One region of the Pseudarthrobacter cellobiosi genome, then DNA from elsewhere that is predicted to be linked to it. Evidence: riboswitches for the same ligand, from Rfam matches in the RefSeq annotation. Region 1 holds a riboswitch; the other holds the start of a gene.

The links. Region 1 has a riboswitch for cyclic di-AMP ahead of NG701_RS00765 (C40 family peptidase). Riboswitches for the same ligand answer to the same signal wherever they lie in the genome.
Region 2: it holds a riboswitch for cyclic di-AMP, as region 1 does, so the genes downstream of both, NG701_RS01980 (C40 family peptidase) here and NG701_RS00765 (C40 family peptidase) in region 1, are expected to answer to the same signal.

What each region holds. Positions count from the first base shown of each region.
Region 1 is NZ_JAMXBK010000013.1:13,072-24,608, forward strand. Features, by position in the region: gene NG701_RS00760 (protein adenylyltransferase SelO) at 1-1,275, shown strand, start outside; gene NG701_RS00765 (C40 family peptidase) at 1,345-2,196, opposite strand; cyclic di-AMP (ydaO/yuaA leader) riboswitch at 2,200-2,369, opposite strand; gene NG701_RS00770 (aggregation-promoting factor C-terminal-like domain-containing protein) at 2,584-3,876, shown strand; gene NG701_RS00775 (cupin domain-containing protein) at 3,901-4,281, opposite strand; gene NG701_RS00780 (TraR/DksA family transcriptional regulator) at 4,424-4,786, shown strand; gene NG701_RS00785 (DNA alkylation repair protein) at 4,794-5,354, shown strand; gene NG701_RS00790 (DUF1918 domain-containing protein) at 5,408-5,608, shown strand; gene NG701_RS00795 (NUDIX domain-containing protein) at 5,663-6,199, shown strand; gene NG701_RS00800 (thioesterase family protein) at 6,253-7,056, shown strand; gene NG701_RS21110 (ArsR/SmtB family transcription factor) at 7,098-7,772, opposite strand; gene NG701_RS00810 (OsmC family protein) at 7,922-8,488, shown strand; gene NG701_RS00815 (methyltransferase domain-containing protein) at 8,503-9,300, shown strand; gene NG701_RS00820 (hypothetical protein) at 9,486-9,659, shown strand; partial or broken gene NG701_RS00825 (IS5 family transposase) at 9,690-10,549, opposite strand; gene NG701_RS00830 (VOC family protein) at 10,761-11,441, opposite strand.
Region 2 is NZ_JAMXBK010000015.1:94,557-106,093, reverse strand. Features, by position in the region: gene NG701_RS02020 (helicase-associated domain-containing protein) at 1-1,072, opposite strand, end outside; gene NG701_RS02015 (hypothetical protein) at 1,083-1,316, opposite strand; gene NG701_RS02010 (cold-shock protein) at 1,562-1,945, shown strand; gene NG701_RS02005 (DUF3027 domain-containing protein) at 1,955-2,500, shown strand; gene NG701_RS02000 (MFS transporter) at 2,546-3,880, shown strand; gene serC (phosphoserine transaminase) at 3,964-5,094, opposite strand; gene NG701_RS01990 (iron-dependent transcriptional repressor DtxR) at 5,370-6,065, shown strand; cyclic di-AMP (ydaO/yuaA leader) riboswitch at 6,219-6,437, shown strand; gene NG701_RS01985 (M23 family metallopeptidase) at 6,441-7,265, shown strand; cyclic di-AMP (ydaO/yuaA leader) riboswitch at 7,414-7,576, shown strand; gene NG701_RS01980 (C40 family peptidase) at 7,647-8,321, shown strand; gene NG701_RS01975 (C40 family peptidase) at 8,494-9,240, shown strand; gene NG701_RS01970 (HNH endonuclease) at 9,477-9,977, shown strand; gene mobA (molybdenum cofactor guanylyltransferase) at 10,037-10,807, shown strand; gene NG701_RS01960 (DUF6457 domain-containing protein) at 10,804-11,097, shown strand; gene NG701_RS01955 (molybdopterin molybdotransferase MoeA) at 11,063-11,537, shown strand, end outside.

The DNA of each region.
Region 1 (11,537 bases):
ATCGGCAACCAGATTCCTGAAGGTGCCACACCGGTGGCCCAGGCCTATGCGGGCCACCAGTTCGGCGGTTACTCACCCCTGCTCGGCGACGGTCGGGCCCTCCTGCTGGGTGAGGTCACGGACATCCACGGGCAGCTTCGGGACATCCACCTCAAGGGCTCCGGCCGGACACCGTTCGCCCGCGCGGGTGACGGGCTCGCCGTCGTCGGTCCCATGCTGCGCGAGTACGTCGTCAGCGAAGCCATGCATGCCATGGGCATCCCCACCACGAGGTCCCTCGCCGTGGTGGCCACGGGCCGGCCCGTCCGCCGCGAAACCATGCTGCCCGGAGCCGTGCTCACCCGGGTGGCCAGCAGCCATCTGCGCGTCGGCAGCTTCCAGTTCGCCCGTGTCAACGGCGAGACGGACCTTCTGCGCCGTCTGGCCGATCATGCCATCAGCCGCCATTACCCGGACGTGGCGCTCGCCGAAAAACCCTATCTCGCGTTCTTCGATGCGGTCATAGCCGCCCAGGCGTCCCTGGTGGTGCAATGGATGCTGGCGGGCTTCGTCCATGGCGTGATGAACACCGACAACATGACCATCTCCGGCGAGACCATCGACTATGGTCCGTGTGCGTTTATGGACGCCTTCAACCCCGGTTCGGTCTACAGCTCCATCGACGCTGACGGACGCTACGCCTACGCCAACCAGCCGGTCATTGCCGAATGGAACCTCACCCGGCTCGCCGAAGCACTCCTGCCCCTGCTCCATGAAGACCAAGACCAGGCCATTGCGCTCGCCGTTGAATCCCTCGGCGCCTTCCGCACGCTGTACAGCGCTGCTTGGTCAGCCGGCATGAAGTCCAAGCTTGGGCTGCGCGCGGACACGCACGACGACGTCGCGTCGCCGATCGTGGACGGCGTGCTGGGCCTGCTTCAGGAAGGCCAAGTGGACTACACGTCCTTCTTCCGGAGCCTCGGCTCGGCAGCCCGCGGCACGCCGGAGACTGCGCGGGCCAAGTTCGCGGACCCGGCAGCCTTCGACGCCTGGGCGGCACAGTGGCTGGCACTGGCGCCGGACGCGGACCTGATGGAGCGGGTCAACCCCGTCTACATCCCCAGGAACCACCTGGTTGAAGAGGCCCTTGACGCTGCTAGCGCAGGCGACCTGGACCCCTTCAACCGCCTGATGGACGTCCTGGCCGATCCGTACACGCAGCGCCCCGGGCTGGAACGCTACGCCGGCCCCGCCCCTGAAGACTTCGGGAGCTACCGGACCTTCTGCGGGACCTGAGCGAACACCAGGGATGGACGACGGCGGCGCGCGGCTGGGTGCCGCCCGCCGCCGTCGAGCATGGTCGGATCACGCTACGCGGACGAAGGACACTCCGGAGAGCCAGCTGATGGAGTGCACTTCGGTTTTGTAGCCGTCCACCCCGCCACTGACTACCTGGCCGTTGCCGGCGTAGACGCCCACATGGCCGGCCGTGATGACCAGATCCCCTGGTGCCGGTGTGCCCACCACTGAGCCGTACTGGTAGAACTGGCCGGGAGCCAGATCACCAACGCTCTTACCCACCGAGCGCAGCGCCTTCTCCACCATGGCGGTGCAGTCCTGCTGGACGCCAAGCTGGGAGTTGGCGGAAGCCAGGATGGCCGCGCCGAGCGAGCTGGCCGGAGCCTGGGCCGCCGGTGCGGACGTTGAGGCCAGCTGGATACCGGTGTTGGTGGGGGAGGCCGGGGCCGCCGCGACCTTCGCCGCGGGAGCCGGTGCGGTGTAGCCGGCACCGGGGATCCGGATCTGGTCGCCGGGGTAGATGACGCTGGTCAGTGAGAGTCCATTGGCGGCAAGGACGTCGTTGAGCGGGACGCCGTTGGTGGCGGAAATCTGGCCCAGCGTGTCGCCTGAAACGACCGTGTGGACGTTGGCCACGGCCGGTGCCGGAGCAGCAGCGGCCTGAACAGTGGCGGCCGGGGCCGCCACCGCTGCACTTGTTTGGGCCTGGGCGTTGGCAGTACCGGCATCACCAGGGCCGTGGACGCCGGCCTGCGCCGGGGCGCCGATGCTGAACAGCAGGCCTGATGCAGCAACAGCCACCAGCGCCGGCCGACCAAACGTCAGTGCGTGCGCTTTGGCCGTGGACGACAGGCCGACAGGGACGGTAGAGCGGGCAGGAACCACACGATGGCGTGCGGAAGCGGAATTCTTGGACACGGTTGATCGCCTCTCCCATGCCTGCGGGGTGAGCTGTCGGGTTCGGGTCGGAGTTACCCGGCCGGTGGCGCCGCCGCACGGGACGGGAGCGATACCGACTTAACCCCAAGGCTTCGAAAAGCCGTGGAAACGTGGTTCCCCCGTCCCTGCCAGCTGGAAAGCGACTGGATCCCGGTCAGCGGCAGGGCTCGGCATACTGGCGGGAATGGTCCGGCTTGAGCCGGGCTACCGCTTGACCATAACTTCTGCTCGGCAGCAATGTCACATTCCGGTAACGGAATGTAGGCGTGGAATCCACCCGCATTTCAGTGCGGTTTCCCGGCTCTCCGGTAACGATGTTGCAGGTCAACCCCCGTAATCCGTATATGCCCGGTAAGCTCACCAACTATGTCCCGGATTGTTCAAAAAATGCGGCTGCCCGCCCTCGCCGGCATGCTGGCGGTCGCCCTGGTGGGGTCGGTAGCGCAGCTTCCCTCACATGCCGCCGACGACGCGCCGCCCGGCGGCTATCCCTCGTGGCAGGACGTGCAGAACGCCAAGCAAAGCGAGGCCGGCAAAGCGGCAGAGGTCACCAGGATCAATGGGCTGCTGGGCGGGCTCCAGACCGAAGCGGAGGCGCTGGGCGATGCGGCCGTGACGTCCGCCGCGGAGTATGCCCTTGCCGAAGCGGCGCTTCAGGCCGCCACTTCCACTGTGGATGCACTGACCGCCCAGACCGCACGCGCCGCGGCCGAACTGGGACAGTACAAGAAGGAAATCGGGTCTCTTGCGGCGCAGTCGTATAAGACCGGTGGCACAAACATGGGTTTCTTCGTTGCCCTCGACGCCGTGCAGAACAACAGCATCCAAGGCCTGAATATCGTCCAGATCGTCAGCGATAAGACTGCCGCCCTGGTGAACAAATCCGCAGCCGCCGAACGCATTTCCCGCGCCCTGGCCGATCAGGAGCAGGCAGCCAGGGCCGAGCGCGAGCGCCTGTCCGGCGAAGCCAGAACCAAGCTCGATGCCGCCCAATCCGCCCAGCAGGCCATGTCCCGGCAGATCGCGGAGCAGCAGGAGCACGGCCAGGAACTGACCGCGCAGTTGGCCTCCCTCAAGGGCACCACCGCTGCCGTGGAGGGTGAGTTCCGGCAGGGCCAGGTGGCGTTGGCTGCGTACGAAACGGCGCAGGCCGCCAAGCGGGCGGCGGCGCAGGAACAGGCACGCCAACAGGCGGAGGCGGCAGCCAAGGCAGCTGCCCTGGCCGCTGCGCAGAAACCGGCTCCGGCCCCGCCTGCCGTACCGGGAGTACCCGCCCCCGCTCCTGTCCCGAGCCCGACGCCGGCCCCGCCGCCCGTCGTCGTCGTGCCTTCCGTGCCGGGCGGCGCTGTCAACGACCCCGCCGGCGCCAAGAGCTACGCGGCCGGGCAGCTGGCGGCCTACGGCTGGGGCCAGGACCAGTTTCCGTGCCTGGCGTCGCTGTGGACCAAGGAGTCCAACTGGCTGACCACCGCGACCAACCCCTATTCGGGCGCATACGGGATCGCCCAGTCGCTGCCGGCCAGCAAGTATGCCAGCGCGGGCAGCGACTGGCTCACGAGCTACCGGACCCAGGTCAATTGGGGACTGTCGTATATAGCGGACCGCTACGGGTCACCGTGCGGCGCGTGGAACCATTCAGTGGCCAACAACTGGTACTGACCTGCCGGGGGGACGGCAGCCGGGTCACGTTCCTGGGGCTTTGGCGAATTCCGCGGCGCTGAGGAATTCAATGCCGACGAAGGCTTCTTCACCGTCCACCCAGGCGTCATGCCCCGGTGGAATGGTGTAGGAATCTCCGGCACTGATGTTGATCCGGTTGCCATCGGTGGTCTCGACATTGAGGGCTCCGGAAACGCAGAATCCCACATGGTTGTTCTGGCAGGACTCGGTCTGGACCACCGGCTTGATGCAGTCCGACCAGCGCCAGCCGGGATTGAACGTGAACCGGCCAACGGTGTAGTCACCCAGGTTGACGACGTCCACTTCCGTCTTCTCCGGCCGGCGCTTCTCATCCGGTGTGTTGTGGGACTTGACTGCCAACTCGGTGACGATGTTTGTAGGCATGGCACGCAGACTTTCTCTGTGGAGTTTGTGTCCATCAGCTGTCTGTCCCTTGCTGCCAGACGGCATCTGAGGCGCTTACGATTGCCAGCATCCTCCGACTGGCCGCGCTTGTCGAGACCCCCAAAACCACTAGGCTTTTCCCATGCCAGATTTTGAACGGTTCCGGGTCCTGCTGGAGGAAGAGCGCGCCCGGAAACTCGCGCTTCTTCCCGCCCTCCGCGCGGACATCTCTTCGGCCAATGCTGCGCGCCAGGATTCCAACGTGGATGACGAGCACGACCCCGAGGGATCCACCATTGCATTCGAGCTGTCGCAGGCATCGGCGCTCCTGCAGCAGAGCAGTTCGGGCCTCGAACAGGTGGACGCGGCCCTGGCGCGGATTGCGGCGGGCACTTACGGTACGTGCGACGTGTGCGGGGATCCCATCGCGGAGGGACGCCTCGAAGCACGCCCGTCAACGCCGTTCTGCATACTTCACGCCGCTGCCGGCCGGCTGGGACGGTAACTGCGCCGTGAACGAACGTGTGCAGGAGGCTGCCGGCTTCATCGACGCCACCCTGCAGAATGAGGGCGCCTGGTACCGGGCGGAAGACGTGGAGTCCCGGGTGGGCGGGGTACTTGGGTCCTACGGATCGTCGGTGGGAGCCGTACGCGGCACCGTCCGCGACGCTGGCACGAAGTTCAAGGACCTTGGCCACGATGAGGTGACCGCTTTGGCATCACTCCTCTGGGGCCGGCCCGGTCCCGGCAGGCGGCCGGTCTATGAGAGGCGGCTCGCCGCCGTTGTGTTGCTGCAGTCCCGGGTGGCCCTCCTCCGTCACTCTGACCTGACCCGGCTGGAGGGCTTCATCAGAACCGCGCAGACCGGAGAGCTGGTGGACCCCCTGATTGCCGACGTTGTGTTTCCGCTGCTTCAGGGGTTGGGTGGCAGCGACCGCCAGCGGGCCGACGTCGTCATCACGCGCTGGCACCAGGACCCCGACGACGCACTCCGCCGCGCTGCCCGTCTCATCGCGTCCCAGGGAACTGACCTGCCGTCCATTTCCGGGAGCCGCGACCGGTCACGTGGCTGACCCCTGTTCCCTGGTCCCCGTCAGTCGTACTCTGGGCCTTGGAGGTGATTGCCATGGAGGCAGCGCAGGGTGACAGGATCATCGTCCGGGGGAGGACCGTCGGGTCCTCAGACCGGCACGGGGTAATCGTTGAAGTCCGCGGTCAGGAAGGTCATCCGCCCTACCTGGTCCGCTTCGACGACGGACACGAAACCGTTATGTACCCCGGCGGTGATTTCGCCGTCGAACGCGGTCACGGGGCCCAAACAGGCTGACGCGCGGCCGACGCCTGAGCGTCAGGGCCGCCGGGCACCTGTCAGACTGGAGGAATGGATCACTCCTTGGCTGCCACGTCCCCTGATGCGAATCTCATGTTTCCGCCGCTCCGGACCGGTCCGCGGGATCCCGGTGACGCGTGGGTTGAGGGCGACCACGGCAAGTTCTGGGGCAGATTCGGTGCCGCCGGCGTCCTGGCCTATGACCCCGGCAAGGGCGTTCTCCTGCAGCACCGCGCGTTGTGGAGCCACAACGGGGGAACGTGGGGACTCCCCGGCGGAGCATTGCACCAGGGCGAGGACGCTGTCACCGGCGCACTCCGCGAGGCGCACGAGGAAGCCGCAGTGCCGGCCGCGGATGTCAGCGTCCTCTTCACGTCCGTACTGGACGTTGGCTACTGGTCCTACACCACCGTTGTTGTGCTGGTGACCGCGCCGTTTGACCCCGTGATCAGCGATCCGGAAAGTCTCGAACTCCAGTGGGTCCCGCTGGCTGAGGTGGACCTGAAGGAGCTCCATCCAGGCTTCGCGAAATCCTGGCCGGACCTGTTGCCGCGCATGCTGGAGCTTGCCGCGGTGGCCGGTCAGTAGAGCACCGGTTAGAGTTAATGATCATTCACCCAGAATCGTCGGAAGGGCCAACGTTGACCAAGGATCTGCCAGACCTGGCCGAAGGCTTTTTCTACTACCAGGCGCTGGGTGAGGGGCGATTCTGCTCCACCATCCACGCACAGGGGGCCTGGAACGAGCACGAACAGCATATGGCGCCGGCCTCTGGCCTGATGGCGGACAGCCTGGAGCGCCACGAGCCCCGCGCCGACATGCGGATGGCCCGGCTGAGCTACGAGATACTGGGCCTGATCCCTGGTGGCGGGTTCCACATCGAAACCGCCACCCTCCGTCCGGGCCGGACCATCGAGCTCCTGCAGGCAGAACTGGTTGAGAACGGCCGCGTGGCCATCCGCGCCACCGCGTGGCGGATGATCACCAGCGACACGGCCGCGGTTGCCGCGGTCGAGGACACCGCCATCCCGGCACCGGATGAATGCAAACCGCTCGACGGCCCTGCCATCTGGCCAGGCGGCTACATCCGGTCCCTGGAGATGCGCGTGGCCGAGGGCCACCGGCCCGGCGCGGGCATCGTCTGGCTCCGCACCCAGCACCCCCTGACGGATAAAGCCGACAGCGGCGACCTGGCCCGCCTGATGGGCCTCGTTGACACGGCCAACGGAATCGCGGCCAGGGTCCCGCCGGGCAAAGACAGCTATGCCTTCCCCAACCTGGACCTGCAGATCCACATGTACCGCAGGCCCGAGGGCGAATGGCTGGGCCTGGACAATGCCGTCTCCTTCGGAACTGACGGGATTGGGCTCACGTCCACTGTCCTGCACGATCTCCAGGGCCCGTTCGGCCGCGCTGAACAGATCCTGACGCTGCGCCGGAGTTAACCTCACAACAGGGACCCTCGGGGCGCCCGCATAGCCGGATGCTATTCCGGCTGCGGGGCCACCTCCACTGGGAGCCCGGCGGCAGCCCACTCCGGGTAGCCGCCTTCCAGGCGTGTGGCCGGGATCCCTTCCAGGCGGAGCATTTGTACGGCTTCGTTTGCGAACACGCAGTAAGGGCCCCGGCAATAGGCAACAACCTGGCGGTCATCGGGGAGATTTCTCAGTCTCGCCGCCAACTCCTTGAGCGGAACGGACACAGCTCCTGCGATATGCCCGGACTGGAACTCCGGTTCAGGCCGCACATCGAGGACAACGACGTCGCCGGCGGACATCCGCTCGCGGAGTTCAGCCTGCGTCAGGGTGTCCAGGGCGGAGCGGTCGCCAAGACAGGCCGTGGCGAGTTTATCGAGTTCCGCCACATGCTCCGCAGCCACGTGGCGGATGGCTGCCCAAAGTTCGGCTACTGATGATCCGCTAAGCCGGTAGTAGATCCGGGTTCCCTGGCGCCGGCTGCGCACCAGTCCTGACCGCTGTAGGTGCTGGAGGTGCTGTGAGGTGTTGGCTACACTCTGCCCGATCTCTTGAGCGAGTTCGTCCACCGGACGTTCGCCCTGGGCAAGGACGTCCACCAGCTCGGCGCGCCGGCCGCTGCCAAGCACCTTGGCCACCGATGAAAACGCGTCAAAGAGTGCGTCCTTGGCTTTCCTGCTGCTCACCGGAGCCTCCGCTCATCGAACCTATTCAAGTAAGTACTTGACAATCTATCCCGTCCAGGTGTGCAATTCAAATATTCAAGTGATTGCTTGATTATACCTGAGGGGACCCGCTCCGGATCCGCGCAAAAATCGGAAAGAGGCGAATGGGGATGGGCGATGTAGCCACCATCCGAAATGGAATTGACGTAGACCAGCTGGTGGGGACGATAGGGGCGATTCAATCGGATCCCGCTCTGGCGAGTTTCACCTTTAAGGCAACCACAACATGGCTTGATGGGACGCACAACACCGGCAACATTCTCGGGTTTACGCATGCAGGCGAGCCCGACACCGGCCGGACCGGCAGCTTCGTCCTCGAGGGCGATGAGCCGCCCGTGTTGCTCGGCAACAATGCCGGGCCCAACGCCGTCGAGCTCCTGCTGCAGGCGCTGGGCTTCTGCTACTCCGTGGGCTACGCGGCAAACGCGGCTGCCCAGGGCATTGAAATCCGCTCGCTGGAGTTCCAGGTGGAGGGCGACCTGGACGCCCGTCCTTTCCTGGGCCTGGACGGTCCGCGGCCGGGATTCACCGCGTTACGCGCAACGGCCCGGGTCTCCAGCCCGAATGCGACACTGGAGCAGCTGCAGGCGCTGTGCCGTTACGTTCAGGACACTTCGCCTGTCCGCGACTGCCTGACCAATCCGGTCCCCGTGCACACCACGCTCGAAATCGCCTGACGGAGGGCCGGGCCATGGATGCGGGAACGGTTGAAGTAGACCGCCGCGAACTCGAGGAAAAGGTCAAGCAGGTCTACCGCGCGGTGGCCCTGAACCCCACCGGCAGCTACCACTTCAAAATGGGACGCGGGCTTGCCGAGCAGCTGGGCTACCCGCCCCAGCTCCTGGACACCATTCCTGCTGGCGCCCTCGAATCGTTTGCCGGCGTTGGATACTTCTTCGACCTGGCGGATCTTATTCCCGGTGAGAAGGTCCTTGACCTCGGTTCCGGTTCCGGGACCGACGTCTTTTACGCCGCCGCCATGGTTGGCACCACGGGGCGCGTCGTTGGCCTTGATATGACTGAAGAGCAGCTGGACAAGGCTGAACGCCTGCGGAACCCCGGCGGCTATCCGCATGTCACCTTTACCAAGGGCCACATCGAAGGCCTTCCGTTTGCGGACGGCAGTTTTGACTGCGTCATCTCCAATGGCGTCATAAACCTGTCCCCGGACAAGCCGTCGGTATTTCGGGAAGCGGCCCGTGTGCTGCGGCCTGGGGGGCGTCTTGCAATTGCCGACATTGTCACCGCCGTACCGCTCACCGCGAAAATTGTCTGCAACACCGACCTCTGGGCCGCCTGCATTGGAGGTGCTGCCCAAACGGACAGCTACCAGGAGACGATCGCTGGCGCCGGCTTCACCATCGAGAGCAGCAGGGCAAACAGCTACGAATTTGTCTCCGACAGGGCACAGGCAGCGACGGCCAAATATGGGGTTTCCAGCCATTCATTCCTGGCGAGAAAGGGTGAATCGGACCCAGTGCCCGGATGACCCCATGATGTTTGGGTGCCTTTCGCGGCCCTGCGTCGCCGCGGAGGCATCGCGCCTGATGCCTTCGCCCGGTTGTCATTTTCCTCTAAGTCGTCTGCACAACGGCAGCTGTGTTTTCGGGGTTGTGCAGGCGAGTGTGAACACTGGTTTTTCCCTACTTCTCTGCACAAGAAGGAGGTAGCGGGGTGGACGCCGAATCGGTGCGCATCGCTGAGTCGGGCACGTTGACGATGCCGGACTGGCGCAACGCACACCCCCGCGATCCGGGGATCCTCGAGGCCCAGCGCCGTGAACGCGCCAGCGTCCGCAGCGAAAAGGGCCATCGTTGGGGGCGCCACCACTCCGCGAGGGCGGCATGACCAACACCCCGAACGTTTCAGGTCACCGCACTAGGGCGTGTCTCCCAATAGGGCGCTCCAGATGACGACGGTGTGCAGGACCGCGGCTGAGCGGTAGGTGAGGGCGAGTTTGTCATAGCGGGTGGCCAGGGACCTCCATTGCTTGAGGGTGTTGAAGCTGCGCTCGACGACGTTGCGGCGCTTGTACGCTTCCTTGTCGTAGGTGACGGGCCGTCCGCCGGCGGAACCCTTGCGTTTGCGGTTGGCCTTCTGGTCCTCCTTTTCCGGGATGACGCATTGGATGCCGCGGTCGCGCAGGTACTTGCGGATCGCCTTGGAGGACTAGGCCTTGTCGGCCATGGCCCGTTCCGGGCGGGTGCGGGCCCGGCCGGGCCCGTCCCTGTCGACCTTCAGGGCGTCCATAAGGTTCTCGAACATGAGCGAGTCCCCGCCCTGCCCGGGCCCCAGAAGCAGGACGAGGGGGCGCATGTTCCCATCCACCAGGGCATGGATTTTCGCGGGTCAGCCCGCCGCGGGTCAGCCCGCCGCGGGAGCGGCCGATCGCATGGTCCTCAGGCTCGTCGAGCAGATTCTTGTAATTCGACCGGTCCCCCTGTGTGGCGGGGCAGGTTGGTGCCGTGCTGGTGGGCACGGTTCACCGTGGAATCCGCCGACACCTCCCAATTGATCAGCCCGGCCGAATCGGCACGGGTCAACAACGCCGCCAGCACCTTGTCCCAGATGCCGTTGGCGGCGTTGCGTCGGTGGTGCTTCCACACGGTCTTCCACGACCCAAAATGTGCCGGCAGGTCACGCCACGGGATTCCGGCCCGGTACCGGCAGATGATTCCCTCGGTCATCGACCGATGGTCCTTGAACGGGCGGCCAGGCTTCCCTGAAGAGTCAGGCATCAACGGGGCAATGTGCTCCCCCTGGGCATCGGACAACAAGGCATAACGGGAACTCACGCATCAATCCTGCCAAAACGGCATGACTGTGACAGCTTTAGGAATACCGGGCCCTCATTGAAGGATTTGATGAGGTTGTGGCCAGCTACACGGCGGAGGCACTGCCCATTGAGGAACTCCCCTCCGGCCCGCCCTCTGCCGGCTTCAGCGCTGTTCAGCCTCCGAAGTGCCACGCATCGAGCACAACACGGCCACGCGGCGATTCCAGCGTCGCGGTGAGCGGTGCGTTCTGCACAGCGTCGATCGGGCTCGTGTGAACGGCCGAAAGCTTCAGCACGTCGACCGCCTGGGTCGGAACGCCGCGCAGCACCAGGCCCTGCAGCGCCACATCAGTGAGGTGCATGTGGGCACACGGATGTTGCCCCTCCCATTCGATCAAGCTGGGCAGCGCGCCTGCGCATTCAGCGCGGCCGTCGTCGCGGACTGTGATTCGCCACTTCAACAGTCCGTGAGGCGTGTCGCGCTGCGCTGCCAGCAACTCGCCAGGGTTGAGGGCGAAGTTGGCAAGGTCCCGGCGCAGCATCTCGATCTTGCGCGTGCGCGCCACAGCGTGCACCAGCCGAGGGGATTCGCGGACAGCCTCGCGCACCCCGGGGTGGTCCAAGCCGAACCAGCGCGGCCTCCCCGGCGCCGGCGCGTCGGGATCGATCGCGATGACCTCGAGGTAGCAGTCGGGGAAGCTCTCGCTGCTGATGGCAATCACTCGGTTGTGAGTACCCATCAACGGGTGCTTGCCACCACCGGAGGGCTGGACGCCGAACGTTGCCGCGCACCAGGCCGCGCCCTGTTCCAGCGAATCGGCGGCGATGACCAGGTGATCGATAACGGCGTTCACAACTCAACCGTACCGCTCGGGGCGTTCGACAGATCGGCCCGGTGTCCCTGCCGGCGACTCGCCAACAGGGCCCGGTACTCCTAAAGCTGTCCCCAA
Region 2 (11,537 bases), on a different contig from region 1:
CCAGCAGCAGGCCCGCCCGGTGCTGGTCGATGCGCAGCGTCTCGGCCAGACGCTTCATTTCCCGGACACCTACGCCGCCGCTGCGCAGCGTGGCCAGCGGCTGCTCGCGGACGGCATGGAGGAGATCACCCACCAGCCGGAGGGTTTCAGCGATGGCGCCCAGCGCCGCGTTCCGGCGAAGCGCAGCGGTGGTGCTGCCCAGCTCCGGAACCGGCGGGGACAGGGAGAAGTCATTGATGATGGCGCCGCCACGCAGCGACAGCCCCACGCTGTGTGGCAGTTCCACGTGCGCGGCGTCCAAGGGGACCAGCAGGCCCCGGGCGAGGAGCCAGTCCACGGGCCCGACGTCGGCGCCCTGGTTCGAGACCGACGCTTTCCGTTGCGCCTGGGGGACGGCACCCATGGCCCAGTTGCGGAATTTGGCGAGCAGCGCCGTCGTGCGTTCCGGGGCGTCGGCCAAAGCCTCGCTGAGTGCCTCAGGCGAGGATGTCCAATGCTGCAGCGCGAGGGCTGCCTCCATGGGGGTGGTGGCGTTCTGGATAGAGACGCCGCTGCGGTGCAGCTCGGCGACGAGCTGGACTACCCGCTGGGCAAACGCGGGCTGAAGCCTGACCAGCTCGGTGTAGCTGCGCCCCAGCCCCGCAGGATAGATTCCCACCACGTCCTTGAGGCTTCCCACCGGCAGGTAGTACCGCTGTCGCTGGCCCGAAACCGCCATTCCATGCGGCGGCTCTGCCCGGTGCACCAAAGCCAGTTCCTGGAGCGAGGCCAGGATGCGTTCCAGCGCCGCCACCGTGGACCCTGCAATGAGTTTCCGGACGCCTGCCGCCGAGGCGCTGTGTTCGGTGTCCGTGTTCGTGCACAGGTGCAGGGTTTCCAGGACTTGCATCTGCGGCCTGTTAAGCCGTTCGAGAGCGCGCTGGACGCTGACCCGCGCGCTTGCCCGGGCGGCCAGGGCGGAAAAGTCAGGAACCGCGGGGGACATAAGGTCCGGCCGCGCTGCAAAGAGCGCCCGCAACGAGTCATCGCTGCGTGCTTCCAGTTCTTTGCTGAGAGCGCGGATAAGGGACATCAGTCCAACGTTACCGCCCGCTGGACTTTCCTGCCCGGCGCCGGCCCGCCACGCTGTCCAGGACCAGGAAGAGCATCAGCAGGAACGCCACAGGCAACCCGTACAGGGCAGTGGCAGTGACCCAGGCCGGAGCAGCGGAGCCTGCGAAGGCCAGCGCCATGACGGCTCCCACCGCCACGAGGGAAAGCATGGCAACAACCGCTGCGCAGATCATCAGTGGGCGCCGGTATCGCGAGGGTGTCATGCAGGTAACGCTAACAGCCGGGCGGCCGGCGGCGGCGCCACGGGCGGGCCTGAGCGGCGGGCGCACAGCCGCGGCAGGCGGCAGGACGAAGGGTGCGTGAAAGCAGGATTCCGGGCCCCGGCAGGATAACCTTGAGGAACAGACCAACACGGTCCGTCGCTGTCATACCCTGAACCCGCACATCAGTGCGGATGCGGTGACTGCCGGCCGTGTCAGAAGACGTCAGAACGAAGAAGGTTGATTACGTGCCTACCGGCAAGGTCAAGTGGTATGACAAGGAAAAAGGTTTCGGATTCCTCGCAGGCGAGGACGGCCAGGAAGTCTTCCTGCCCAAATCATCGCTGCCCGAAGGCATCACGGAGCTGAAGGCCGGCACCCGGGTTGAGTTCGGCGTTGCCGACGGCCGCAAGGGTGCACAGGCCCTGGGCCTGCGCGTCCTGGACAAGACGCCGTCCATCGCCAAGGCCAAGCGGCCCAGCGCCCGGGACCTCGCGCCGCTGGTCCAGGACCTGGTCAGCGTGCTGGACAACCTCTCCGGAACCCTGTCCGCGGGCAAGTACCCGGAAGGCAACAAGGGCAAGGCCATCGCGGCTGCCCTGCGTAAGGTTGCCGACGAGCTGGACGTTTAGGTCTTGGCCATGAACGCGGAAGCTGAACAGCCGGACACCACAACAGCGGGGAAAGCGGGCGCCAAGGCCGAGGCCAAGCGCCGCGCCGGCGTGCCCGTGTGGCGTACCGGAAAGCCGGATGCCTTCCTCGCTGCTGCCGTTGGCGAGGCGCGAACCGCCATCGAAGGCATCGCGGCGGCGTCGGACATTGGTGCGCACCTGGCTGCCAAAAGTGAGGGCGACCGCCTGGTCACCCACCTCTTCGAATCAAGAATGGCCGGCTACCACGGCTGGCAGTGGTACGCGGTCCTGACCAGGAACTCCCGCTCCAAGGTGGTCACGGTCAGCGAGCTTGGCCTCCTGCCGTCGGAGGACTCCATCCTCTCCCCGGAGTGGGTGCCCTGGGCCGAGCGCGTCCGCCCCGAGGACGCACAGGCGGCAGAGGAAGAGGAGTCACCCGCTGCGGAGGCTTTCGCTTCGGGGCCGGACACTTCGCAGGCCGAGGCTGACACTCCCGGGTCCGAAGACCGGGACGAAGAATCCGAAGAGGACGACCCCGCCGGCGAGGCTGACTAGGCAGTTGCGAATACGCAGGGTTGAGAACCAAGAAGGCCGGCACTGATGTCCACCTTCAAATCCCTGCACATCCCCAACTACCGGATCTGGTTCCTCGGCGCGCTGGTTTCCAACATCGGAACCTGGATGCAGCGGACTGCCCAGGACTGGCTGGTCTTTGACCACCTCACTGATCACGACGCCGGAGCCATGGGCATCACCATGGCACTGCAGCTGGGGCCGCAGCTGTTCCTGGCGCCCGTCGCCGGCCTCGTGGCGGACCGCTTCAGCCGCCGGCAGCTGCTGGTCATCACGCAGTCGCTGATGGCACTACTGAGCACCGGCCTGGGCATCCTGGTGGTGCTCGGCGCCGGCCAGCTGTGGCACGTCTACGGCTTCGCCCTGCTGCTGGGCATGGTCTCCGCCCTCGATGCCCCGGTGCGGCAGACCTTCGTTTCTGAACTCGTGCGGGACGACTACCTGCCCAATGCCGTGGCCCTGAACAGCGCCTCCTTCAACGTCGCCCGGATGATCGGGCCTGCCGTGGCTGGCGTACTCACCGTGGCGGTAGGTCCCGGCTGGGTGTTCCTGATCAACACCTGCACCTTCCTGGCCATGCTCCTGAGCCTGTGGAAGATCCCCGCCGCGTCACTGCGCCAGCTTCCCCGGGCGGCTCCGGGCAAGGGCCGGATCCGGGAGGGGCTGCGCTATGTGCGGTTCCGGCCGGACATTGTGGTGGTCCTGGTGGCCGTGTTCATCGTGGGAACACTCGGCCTTAACTTCGTACTGTTCATCGCCGCGATGGTGGGCACGGAATTCGGGTTGGATGCCAGCGCCTTCGGGCTCATGAATTCCATCATGGCCATCGGTTCCGTGGCAGGCGCGCTGCTCTCCGCCGGCCGCGGCAAGCCCCGCTTGCGGATGATCTTCGGCGCTGCGGCTGCCTTTGGGGTGACGTCGGGACTGGCCGCGCTTGCCCCGGACTACTTCTGGTTCGGCGTCGCGCTGGTGCCGGTGGGCCTGTTCGCGATCACCATGATGACCAGCGCCAACGGCTACGTCCAGACCACCACCGATCCCGTCATGCGGGGCAGGGTCATGGCCCTGTACATGGCCATCTTTATGGGCGGCACCCCCATCGGCGCCCCACTCGTGGGATGGGTGGCCAACGTCGCCGGCCCCCGGTGGTCGCTTGCCGTGGCGGCCGCCTCCGGGATCATCGCCGCCGTGATCGGAATGATCTGGATCATCCGCGCCCAGCAGCTCCGGCTCACCTTCAACCGGCGGGCCCGCGGCCTGCGGTACTTCGGCGTCGTCTCCCATCTGGGCGTCCAACAACCGGGGGACAACGCAAACGGCGCCGCCCGGGACGAAAACCCGGACGACGCCGTCGGACACTGACAACTGGCGTCACCACAAAACAGTGCGAACGGACACTTGGGGTCCCGGTATCTGGGCCCCAAGTGTCCGTTCGCGCGGGTGCGCTACTTGCGCAGCTCGCCCACCACGTAGTCGATGCTTGCCAGCAGCGCGGAGACGTCGGCCGGCTCGATGGCCACAAATGTGGCGATCCGGAGCTGGTTGCGGCCCAGCTTGCGGTACGGCTCGGTGTCCACGATGCCGTTGGCGCGCAGGACCTTGGCGATCGCGGCGGCGTCGATCGAGTCGTCGAAGTCGATGGTGGCGATGACGTTGGAACGGTCCTCCGCTTTGGCCACAAACGGGGTCGCGTACTCGGAGGCCTCGGCCCAGGAGTAGATCCGGCCGGCGGAGTCAGCCGTGCGGGCGGACGCGAAGTCCAGGCCGCCGTTGGCGTTCAGCCACTGCACCTGCGCGTCGAGGGTCACCAGCGTGGAGAGCGACGGCGTGTTGTAGGTCTGGTTCAGCCTGGAGTTGTCGATGGCGGTCTGGAGGTCCAGGAAGTCCGGGATCCAGCGGCCGCTGGCCTTGATTTGGGCGGCGCGTTCCAGCGCGGCGGGGGAGAAGAGGCCCAGCCACAGGCCGCCGTCGGACGCGAAGTTCTTCTGCGGGGCGAAGTAATAGACGTCGGCCTCGGAGACGTCCACGTCCAGGCCGCCGGCTGCGGAGGTGGCGTCCACCAGGACCAGGGAACCGGCGTCGGCGCCCGCCACGCGCTTGACCGGAGCCGCGACACCGGTGGAGGTTTCGTTCTGCGGCCAGGCGTAGACATCCACGCCTGCCTCGGCGGCCGATACCGGGCGGGCGCCGGGCTCGGACTTGATGATGGAGGAGGCGTCCAGGAACGGGGCCTTGTTGGTGGCTGAGGCGAACTTGGAGCCGAACTCGCCGAAGGACAGGTGCTGGGCCTTCTTTTCCACCAGGCCGAAGCTGGCGACGTCCCAGAAAGCGGTGGAGCCGCCGACGCCGAGGACCACTTCGTAGCCTTCGGGGGCGCGGAAGAACTGGCTGAGGCCTTCACGGACGGAGCCCACGAGGTTCTTGACCGGAGCCTGGCGGTGGGAGGTGCCCAGGATGGTCTTGGACGCCGCTGAGAGCGCTTCGAGCTGCTCCGGCCTGACCTTGGAGGGTCCTGCGCCGAACCGTCCATCTTTTGGCAGGAGGTCGGCAGGAATAGTGATGCTGGTTTCGCTCACGGGGGCTCCAATTTCGGCATGGACGTGCCTCACGTCCGGGCGGTGGGTTGGCCGGTAGTCGGCGGTGACTGCATAAGGACCTCCTATATTCTGCCTGAACCCCTTGATTGGGCGGGAACCGGCGCCGTCATAGTCCGGCCAATGAGACCGTTCGTCCCCGCCCGGGGATTATCCAGACAAATTCAAAATAGGCTAAGCTTTTTACCGGACCTCGCCGCTGCTGGACGCGATACGGTGGGACAACGCAAGGTACTGCGCTCGAGGAGCTGAGCTGGATGACGGATCTGATCGATACTACGGAGATGTATCTTCGGACCATTTTGGAGCTTGAAGAAGAGAACATCGTTGCTCTTCGTGCACGCATCGCCGAACGGCTGCGGCATTCCGGACCCACGGTGTCCCAAACCATCGGCCGGATGGAACGCGACGGACTGGTCGTGGTCTCCGGAGACCGTCACCTGGAGCTCACGGAAGCCGGGCGGAAACGCGCTACGGAAGTGATGCGCAAGCACAGGCTCGCGGAACGGCTCCTGGCGGATGTGATTGGCCTGGACTGGGCCTATGTCCACGATGAAGCATGCCGCTGGGAGCACGTGATGAGCGAACGCGTAGAGCAGCGCATCTACGAATTGCTCAACCACCCGACCGAGTCTCCGTACGGCAACCCCATCCCAGGGCTGGCCGCCCTGGGCGGGCCGGCACCCGCGCTCCCTGACGCCGATGTGATTAATCTCCTTGATGCGATGCAAGGCTACGGGCCGGCGTCGAACGTGACAGTCAGCCGGCTGGCTGAGCCCATCCAGGTGGAACCTGAGCTGTTGGTCCAGCTGGATGAAGGCGGGATCAGGCCCGGTGCCTCGGTGTCCCTAGAGCGCGTGGGGGAGTACATTTCCGTGCGGGTTCCGGGAATCGAAGGGGCGCTCGAGCTGCCCCCGGAAGTGGCATCCCACGTCTTCGTTTCCGTCCGTTGACGGGAAGGCGGTCCGCCTGTGGGGCCGCCCCATAGCGCAGTGACCCCCGGTTCCGCAAAGATAACGGAATTGTTACTGTCCAGGTTAATCACTTATAGTTGGAACTCAGCGTCGATACAAAAGCGTTACCTGATCCGGAGCCGAGCTCTGCCAGCGGATCAGGTGCATCAGTCACCAACTGGCAGAGGCGGGGGAACCACAACCGGCAGTCGTAAGACTGCCTTGGGGTGAAGTCCGTCAGCAGCAAGCCTCTTCCAGCGAAGGATCCTCACGGGATATCTCTGCGCCAAGTGCTTGTCACGGCGGACCGGGTCTTTGAACTCTCTGACCCGAATCCGACAGCTAACTTCGCAGGCTATCCAGAGAGGAACATTCTTGACCACGCAATACTCCAGGGGCCGCCGCCGTGCGGTGGGTCCCGCCTCGGCGCCCAGAGTGGCCGAGGATTTCACCGCGGAGAGGCCCCGCGACCCACAGCGGGAAGCGCGCCGCCGCCGGGGTCCCTTCCGGCAGATGACGGATTTCGCCGCTGCCAGTGGCCTCGGCCAGAAGGCCGGCATCGCCTTGGCAGCAACAGGCCTGGCTCTCACCGTGACGGTTCCCGTAACCGGCCCCGTGATGGCCACTCCGGCACCCGGCCAGGCCGCGTCGGCCGTTTCCGCTGCTCCGCAGCCCGAAGTTACCGCCGAAGCCGCCGCCCAAATTGATTTCAGCCGCTCGTCCGTGGTGACCCAGGGTGATCCCGACGGCAAGCTGAAGCAGCTGCTGAGCGCACAGTCCGCGGGATCCATTACCCGCGCGGCCTCTGCCGGAAGCCTCGGCTCGCCGCTGGCCCAGCTGGCTACAGTCTCTCCGTTCGGATTCCGGGTCAGCCCCATTACCGGCGGCGCCGGAGACTTCCACCGTGGCCAGGACTTCGTGGCACAGTGCGGAACCTCCGTCCTGGCTGCTGCCAGCGGCACCGTGACGTTCGTCGGCTGGCACCAGTACGGCGGCGGCAACCGCGTGGTGGTGGATCACGGCAACGGCCTTGAAACCACGTACAACCACCTCTCCTCCGCCAGCGTCAAGGTAGGCCAGACGGTCAGCCGCGGCGACGTGGTTGCCCTCAGTGGCACCACGGGCGCGTCCACGGGCTGCCACCTCCACTTCGAGGTCCAGGTCAACGGCGAAGTCGTTGACCCCACCGGCTGGCTCTGACCCAAGTGATGGCGAACTCTCGAATCGCGGCGACGTGCCGTGACCTGAATGTGACATTGGCTCGGAACTCCTGTAACGTCTAAAGCGCGTCAACTTTTCCGAAGTTGACGTTCTTGAGTGGATTGCCTAGCTCTGCCACCGCTCAAGGTCCGTTCGCATGACATCGTCTGGCAGGGGCGGGGGAACCAATTTTGGTCTTCGATTCTGAAGGCCTTGGGGTTAAGTCGCAAAGCTTCCACTGTGAAGCAGCGCGGCCGGGTGACTCCCATCCGAATCCGACAGCTCACCTCGCAGGCATTGGGAGAGGCTACCTTCGTGTCTTCACGCCATACTTCTGCGCGTCACCGCGCACAACCGGTTCGCACCAACCCCTTGGGCTCCGTGTCCAAGGCCGTCAGTGCCAATGCCGGGACCGTAGGTCGCCAGGCTGCTGTTATCGCAGCTGCATCAGGTCTGATCCTGAGCATGGGGCTTCCGGCCAACGCCGCGGACACCACCGCCGGCGTTTCCGCCTCTACCGAGTCCGGTTCCGCGCAGACGGCACTTGCCGTAACTGCCGCGCCCACGGCTACCGTTTCCTTCGAACGCCCCGTCATCAAGACGACGCCGGCGCCGAAGGTTGAGACGGTCCGTGCGCAGTCCACGGCCTCCGAAACCGGGACTCAGGGTGGTGCCGCAACCGAGGCTGCGGCCTCCAAGCTCGCTGACACTGTCTCCTCCGCCGCCGCTTCGGGTCTGGCAGCACTTGCCTACACCGGTATCGGCAACCCCTACCTCTGGGGCGGCACCACTCCCAATGGCTGGGACTGCTCAGGCTTCACGCAGTGGGTCTACGCCCAGGCAGGCATCAGCATTCCCCGCACCAATGCCTGGACAGCCATGCGGCCCACGGCCACACCGGCCTCCGGTGACCTGGTCATGCAGAATGGCGGCGCCCACGTTGGCATTTACGTCGGCAACGGCATGATGATCAGCGCACTGAATCCGTCACAGGGCACGCTGCTCCACTCGGTGGCATCCACGGGCTCCTCCGCGTTCTTCACGATGGCCCCGTAGTTCCTGCAGTCCAGTAGTTCCTGCAGCCCTGTGCTGCCGGAACCGTTTCTTCACGAGAAACTCTTCGCTAAATCCCCGTTCGGGGCGTGCCGGCGTACCCCCAAGATGCCGGCGCGTCCAAAGCCCTTGGGCTGCCCACGCGGTCCTGAGGAAAACGAAAGAGAGAAAATTAATGACTACACGTGCAACTGTTGCACGGCACCGCGCCGAGGTCGCCAAGACCAACTCGCTGGCTGTCATTGCCAAGGCTGTCGGCGACAACGCCGGCGGCATGGGCCGTCAGGCTGCGGTTATCGCTGCTGCTTCCGGCCTTGTCCTGACCAGTGGTATCGCTGCGAACGCGGCTGACACCGGCATCCAGCGTGAAGCTGCATCCGCTTCGAACCTTGAAGCTGAGGTTTCCGCCCCGGCCATCATTTCGGCTGCTTCCACCATTGCCATCTCCTACGAGAAGCCCGCAGTGACCACCACGCCGGCTCCGGTTGAGGCTCCCGCACCTGTTGTTGAAGCTCCGGCTCCGGCCAAGGCCGCGGCCACCATCAAGGTAGCGTCGGCAACACCGGCCGCTCCGAAGGCGCCGGTCTCCGCAAGCGGCAAGGGTGCTGCCATCCTCTCCGCTGCCTACGCACAACTCGGTGTCAGCCAGGACTGCACCATGCTGGTCACCAACTCGCTGGCTGCCGTGGGGATCAACTTCCGCGACTGGCCCGCAGGCTACCTGTCCCTCGGTCAAACCGTGAGCGCCGCCGAGGCCCAGCCCGGCGATCTGTTGTACTACGCCGACGGCGGCGCGGGCGTTGCCCACATTGCCGTCTACGCTGGCAACGGCCAGGCCGTGCACGGGGGCTACAACGGCAACCAGACCGTTGTGTTCAGCGCCAATGTCGGCTCCGGCCCCGTTTACATCCGCGTGTCCTAGCACCAAAGTCAGCCTTCAAGGGACCCCTGCCTCACGGCTGGGGTCCTTTGCTGTTTCAGGGCTGCTGGCCTGATCCGGTGAGGTGCACGAATTCGACACGTGACGGCGGCCGCTTCTGCGATTAGCTGATCCCGGGATTCTTTGTTTACTCTTGTGGTGTCGATCCATAGCCCGGATATGCCGGGGGCAGCCGGCCCTCGTGCCCCTGACGGGTGCGGCCACAAAGAGGTACGTGCATGCGCACTCTCGTTCTGAATGCTGGATATGAACCGCTGGCGGTAGTCACCTTCCGCCGGGCGCTGGTGCTTGTGCTCACGGGCAAGGCCAGTGTTATTGCCGAGGGCGATGACCCTGTAGTGGGACCGCAGGAGATCCTGGGCCGCCCGTCCGTGATTCTTCTGAACCGCTACATCCGCCCCAGATACAACCAGGGCACCGCGGTCAGCCGCCGCGGAGTCCTGCGGCGGGACGGTCACCGGTGCGCGTATTGCGGCAAAGGTGCCCACACCATCGACCATGTGCAGCCCAAATCACGTGGCGGCGCCGACTCCTGGGAGAACCTGGTGGCCGCGTGCCTCCGGTGCAACAACACCAAGGGCGACCATACGCCGGCTGAAATGGGTTGGAAGCTCAGGTTTGTTCCGGAACCGCCGCATGGCACCATCTGGCAGATCAAAGAACTTGAGAAGCCCACTCCGGCCTGGGATCCGTTCCTGCTGCCTGAACGGGCCGCCTGAACGGGCCGCCTTGTTCCAGCCCCGCGGGGTATTCCAGCCCGCACGGTTAAGCTGGGAGGGTGGACGCTGACCCCCTCGACTTCGATGCCGTCATCCTCGCCGGCGGCCGTTCGTCGCGGCTCGGTGGTGTGCCCAAGCAGAGTCTGACGTACGACGGCGACTCCCTGTTGCGCCGCTCCGCCGCCGCTGCCGGGGGAGCCCGGGCCGCCGTTGTGGTTGGTCCGGACGCTGGCGAAGTGCCGGCCGGGGAAATCCCTGCCGGATTTCTCCGCTGCCGCGAAGAACCGCCGTTTAGCGGACCCGCGGCCGCTATTGCGGCCGGGCTCGCGGCCCTGGCTGCTGCGGGCGGCAGCCGCCCCGGGCTGACGCTGGTGCTGGCCTGCGACATGCCCAACGTGGAGCAGGCGGTGGTGGCGCTGAAGGCTGCGCTGCGTGCCCGGGCACGGGGCGCCGGAGGACCCGCCGCCGGAGGACCTGCCGCCGGAGAACCCGCCGCCGGGGGACACTCCGCAGGGCAGCCGGCAGGCTTGGGACCGGACGGCGTGGTGGCGGTCTCGGAGGATGGCCGCCGCCAGCCTTTGGTCGGTTTTTATAGCACAGTCGCGCTACAACGTTCCGTGGCGGAACTGGAAAGAACGGGACGCTTAATCAACGGGTCGGTGAGGGCACTCCTTGCTAGTCTGGACGTGCAGCTTGTCGCCGTTCCGGCCGGCTCCACGGCAGACGTGGACACCTGGGACGATGCCGCCGCACTTGGAGTGGCCGGTCCGGATCCCATAACCGGGCTCCGGGGCAACACTGCCGCAGACGATTTGGGAGGCAGAGCGTGAAAAGCCAGGAAGAGACGCTGGAAGAGTGGTGCAGGTCCTTGCTCCAGGCGTATGAACTGGAGGACGTCCAGATCGACGTCAACACCATCCTGTCGCTGGCCGGCGTTGCAGCCCACTCAGTGGTCCGCCCGGCCGCCCCGCTCACCACCTTTATTGCCGGTTTCGCCGCCGGCCTGGCTGCGGGAGCAGGGCAGGCCACGAACGCCGCCGCCATGACCGCTGCCATGGACCGTGCCCGCACCCTGGCTGCTGACTATGACGCCGAATCCGCCGGGACCCCCGTCGAATGACTCCCGTTCAGTGACCACCGCCCCCGGCGACGAATCCGATATCCCCGAGCAGCAGACAGCCCCGGCAAAGCACCTTGCCCACACCTGGGATGAGGCGCGCAAAGCCGCTTTTGATATCGCCACGCCGATTCCGCCGGGCCGGGTTCCCCTGGGCCAGGCCCTGGGCAGGGTCCTGGCCGGCGACATCACCGCGCTGCACGACATGCCCCACTACGCCTCGTCTGCGATGGATGGATGGGCCGTCAACGGCGGTGGCCCGTGGATCGTGGCGGAGGCCGGCCAGCGGCTGGCACCCCACCAGGCCAGCCCCATTGTCACCGGCGGACTGATCCCGCCCGGCGCCAAAGCGGTGCTACGCAGCGAAAGTGCCATGCTTGGAACGGACGACGACGGCCTGCCGCTGCTGATGACCGGCGGCACCGCCCGCCCCGGCGAACCCG